Regions from separate parts of the Syntrophomonas sp. UBA5494 genome, predicted to be linked through region 2. Evidence: riboswitches for the same ligand, from Rfam matches in the RefSeq annotation. Region 2 holds a riboswitch; the other holds the start of a gene.

Region 1 (2,207 bases), on a different contig from region 2:
AGTATGCGCAGCGGAATAATATCAAAAAATTGATTATGACCGGTTATGTATCAGATGAGCACAGAAATTATCTATACCGAAATGCCGCTCTTTTTATCTCACCTTCACTGCATGAAGGTTTCGGCATGACCCCGGTTGAAGCGGCGTTATGCGAAGTGCCGGTATTGACCACCCGCGAGACCAGCATCCCGGAAATCACCAGAAATCTGGTGAATTATTATGAACCTGCCCGGGACCACCAGGTCTTGGCCGAAAGAATACTTCATCTTCTCAAGAATCGTCCGCCCCAAAGCGAACTGCACCGTATCAAAAACACCCTGGCTCAGGAATATGATCCGCAGAGAATAGCAGCCCAATATTATGATGTTTTCCAGATGATGGTCAGCTCGGATTCACGCTGAGGGAAACGGGATTGATCATGATTTCGAAATCATGCGGTTTATATATTATTTATAGGAATATATTGAATTACAAGAAGGAATATCTTATAGACTGTCGAACTAGATAAGTGAATACGTCTGTGTATTTTGAAGACAGTTTTTAATGTCGGATAAGAACAAAATTCTTTTGTTGATAGGCTGAACTGTTTTTAAAATATTGGCGTCACAAGTGCAGCATAAAAGGAGGTGAGAAAGTGCTTTCAATGGCAGGGTTTATGCCAACCATCAAGTGTTGCGGGTGAGCAATCGCCCATGAGCCGGTGGTTCATCGTGTTTCAAAACACAATAGCGCAACTGGAGAATTGAATTCATGGAAGCCTTTCTTAACTGCTTCTGGCTGCCGACATACGACCCACGCCAATGCCTGCAACCAGCCTGGTTAAAGGTATATCTTGCTTCAGATAAGCCTTTCACGAAGCTTTTCTCCTCTCTCAGTTCATTGTACAAGCGATGTGTGCTTTTGCCCTGCGAACTTGCGTGTCCATTATATTCATGTTGAAAATTTGATATTTTTCAAAGCGTAGCTCCAAAGCGACTTCTCCTAAAGCTTCGGCCATGGGGATTTAGCCGACTTGGTTATATACCAGTACGGTAAATCTGGAAACGGGTTTGCCTCCCTTATTTGGAAAGGAGTCACTGGCCGAGAAATCTATTTGCGCTGCCCTGGTTTTGCTGAGCAGAACATTGGGTGTTGATGTGCAATGGGCGCCTTGAGGCGTTTCTGGACAGGGGAAGGAGCGTGCATTTGAATGCAAGTCATTGACAGGATTATCCATGGCAATGAAGGCCCTCCTTCTATTCAGATAGGAGGTTTTTTATTTGCTTATCCCTGGAATTATTGAAAGGAGTGATGGTAGTGGAACTCATTAAACTGATCATCAATGGGAAGGAGGTTGAAGCCCCGGCGGGGAGCACAATACTCCAGGCTGCTGAAAATGCTGGCATTCCTATTCCCAGGTTGTGCTATGATCCGGATCTGAGTCCTTTGGGAGCATGCCGCTTATGCGTAGTGGAAATAGAAGGTAACCGCCTGCTGCCCGCTTCATGTGTAACACCGGTATCACCCGGAATGATCGTGCACACTGATTCGCCTGCCGTCGTCGAGGCGCGCAAAACCATCCTGGAACTGCTCATCGCCAATCATCCCCTGGATTGCATGACCTGCGACAAGTTGGGTGCTTGTAAGCTGGCTGATTATTGCTACCAGTACGGCGTGAAAGAAAGTGCTTTCCAAGGGGAGAAACACAGCTATGCCATAGACGAAAGCAATCCCTTCATTATCCGGGATTTGAACAAATGTATTCTGTGCGGCGCCTGTGTAAGAGCCTGTGAAGAAATGACCGGCAAGGACAACCTGTCTTATCTGCATCGCGGCTTCCACCGTAAAGCCACCACCGCCGGGGATGTTCCTTACATTGATTCGGATTGCGTTTTCTGCGGGCAGTGCGTGGCGGTATGCCCCACCGGGGCACTGACCGAAAAGTCCATGGCCGGAAAGGCCCGCCGCTGGGATCTGGAACGGGTCACAACCACCTGCCCCTTCTGCGGCACCGGCTGCAATTTCGACCTGGCAGTAAACCAGGGCAAAGTGATCGGCGTGCTCTCCAATCCAGATGCTCCGGTAAATGGTCGCAGCTTGTGTGTAAAAGGACGTTTTGGCTGGGATTTCATTTACAATGAAAAGCGCCTTAAAACTCCGCTGATCAAGCGCAATGGTAAATTCGAGGAGGCTTCCTGGGACGAAGCTTTTGAGCTGATTGCCCAGAA
Region 2 (2,207 bases):
TCCACACCGTCAAACTTGTCGGGATACAGGGTCTTAGCCATCCACACTACCTGTAGAGCCGATTCGGACCCGAAGCGATCCCACTGGAAAGTACCCTGAGGAACTCGATAGACATGCTTTGCCTTGATGGCCTTCAAATCTGCCAGGTTGGAATCTTCCATCAGGGCTTTATAAGCGCTGGCCTGGTTCAGGCCGCCTATCACGATATAATCAGGATCTAGCTTGAGCAGCTGCTCAGGGGTGATCTCTTTGTTCATACCCTGAAATAGTTCAGCAGTTGCAAGCTTCCCACCGCCCATGTTGATCCACTCTTCCTGCATGGTTCCCGATCCGCCGGTAGAATAAGCTGTCTTGCCGGCCTGCCCGTCAAGATAATAAACCGTTGGTTTATCTTCAGCTCTGACATCGGCCAGGCGATCCTGGACAAGTTTGATATTGCCATCCAGGTAGCTTACATAAGCCTGAGCCCGGGTGACCGCATTTCCGCCGAGTGCTTCACCGGTCTTCAGAACCGATTCCTTAAGAGCCTGGTAATTATTGAACATCATGTACATAGTTGTCAGACCCGCATTGCGGAAAGCCTCAGCGTCATTAGCGTTGGCGGTGATTACCAGGTCCGGCTTCAAGGCCAGCAGTTCTTCGGCGTTTACCGTGGAACCGCTGCCAAAGCCCGGTTTCTCTTTGATAGCAGGATTTACGTACTGCATCCAGGTAAAGCTCTCAGTCTTGAGAATATTGAAATAGGCAGGCTGTTTGGCTGTTGCGCCAAGAGTTATCATGATCTGGTTGCTGGAAGGCCAGCAGTTGGCTACGGTATTGACCTCGGCGGGCAGTTTCACTTCAACCCCGGCCATATCCACTATTGAGCGCTGGGGAGCGGTTGAGGCGGGTTGAGGCGCCTTGCCGCAGCCTGCGGCCATCGTCATCACAGCGATGACTAACATCATAGAAACGAACCATTTTCTCCTCATTTATGTACCCCCAATCGAAATTATATTTCATCAAAAAGATAGGCATGCGCCATAAGAACACATGCCTATCTTATTGATAAACGGTTATAATGGCCTTCTTCTCAAACACGGAAAGCTTGCCGATTTCCCAACAAACTCATCGGTTTTGGCCCATGGGCTCAGCCTTTAGGAACCAAAACTCGAAGTCCCAGATATTCTATTCGATTGGTACCCGCATTGCATAATTTGTCAGAAGTATAAGCTAATCACTCTGGATAACTAAATAACTAACAAAATTCTACCATATTCTCGCCAAGTTAACATGAGAAACCTAAATGTAGGAATTTCATGTATTTCCCGGGCTGCTGAAATGCGTAATGCGAATAATTCCGGCCTGGGCCGACTAAACATTCAGGGGTTTAGGCTCCCACCACATTATATAAGTTTTGGTTTCGATGCGGAAAGTGCAGCTGCCGTCAGGATTATCAAGCAGCCATTTATCGACATTGCTGCGGAAAATGTGCTCGTTCTCGGGCGGAAATTCGCATAATACCCTGAGATCATCGTAGGCTTCGAGCCGCGACCCATAACTGCCAGTAAAACCATCTGTGACTACCTTTAGTGATGGATCGATACCCAGGTCGTAGAGGATATTGAAGGTGAGGTTATAACCCAGCATGCGGTTCATGGGGGGCAGTGGCTTCACCTCTTCAGATGCTCCGATAAACAAGCTGTCCCGAGCATGTTTGAGGCTGGGGCTTTGAGCGAAACTCAGTACGAATACATATTTCCTGGCTGCCCCATTTAGCTTGACGAGATCGTGTAAACCCGCTGATCGGGAGGCGATAACCACATCATGCTGTTCCAGATTGTCCCCGATAATAGCATCATCCCAGTTAAGCAAGCGGGTATACAAATTGTCCACTCCGGCCAGCCGGGCGTTGCCTTCGCATACTTCCAGCATCTGTGGAGCGACATCCAGCGCTGTAACCCGGGCGACTTTCTGGGCTACCGGGATTGCCAACCTTCCCGGACCGCATCCTATATCGAGAACCGTGTCTTCGGGTTCCAGAATAAAAGTCTCCACCTGGCTTTTGGTATATTCCTTCTCCAACTGAACCATCTTGTTGTACATGACTGCGGTCTGGCCCCACATTTTTGCGGGGTCGCTGTTCATTCGTTCATATGCCGGACCGAAGCTTAGCTTCTGCAGTGCTTCCCAGTTAACAAGTCCCTTCATAATAAATCCCGCTCCCT

What was found. A riboswitch is a leader RNA that binds a small molecule or an ion and turns the genes downstream of it on or off. The one in region 2 is predicted to bind molybdenum cofactor.
Region 1: linked by a shared signal. The riboswitch ahead of fdhF (formate dehydrogenase subunit alpha) and the one ahead of B3W37_RS12445 (ABC transporter substrate-binding protein) in region 2 are both predicted to bind molybdenum cofactor.

The regions. Positions count from the first base shown of each region.
Region 1 is NZ_DIPG01000135.1:16,229-18,435, reverse strand. Features, by position in the region: gene B3W37_RS15345 (glycosyltransferase family 4 protein) at 1-401, shown strand, start outside; molybdenum cofactor riboswitch at 953-1,089, shown strand; gene fdhF (formate dehydrogenase subunit alpha) at 1,297-2,207, shown strand, end outside.
Region 2 is NZ_DIPG01000111.1:35,421-37,627, reverse strand. Features, by position in the region: gene B3W37_RS12445 (ABC transporter substrate-binding protein) at 1-971, opposite strand, end outside; molybdenum cofactor riboswitch at 1,050-1,168, opposite strand; gene B3W37_RS12440 (class I SAM-dependent methyltransferase) at 1,354-2,190, opposite strand.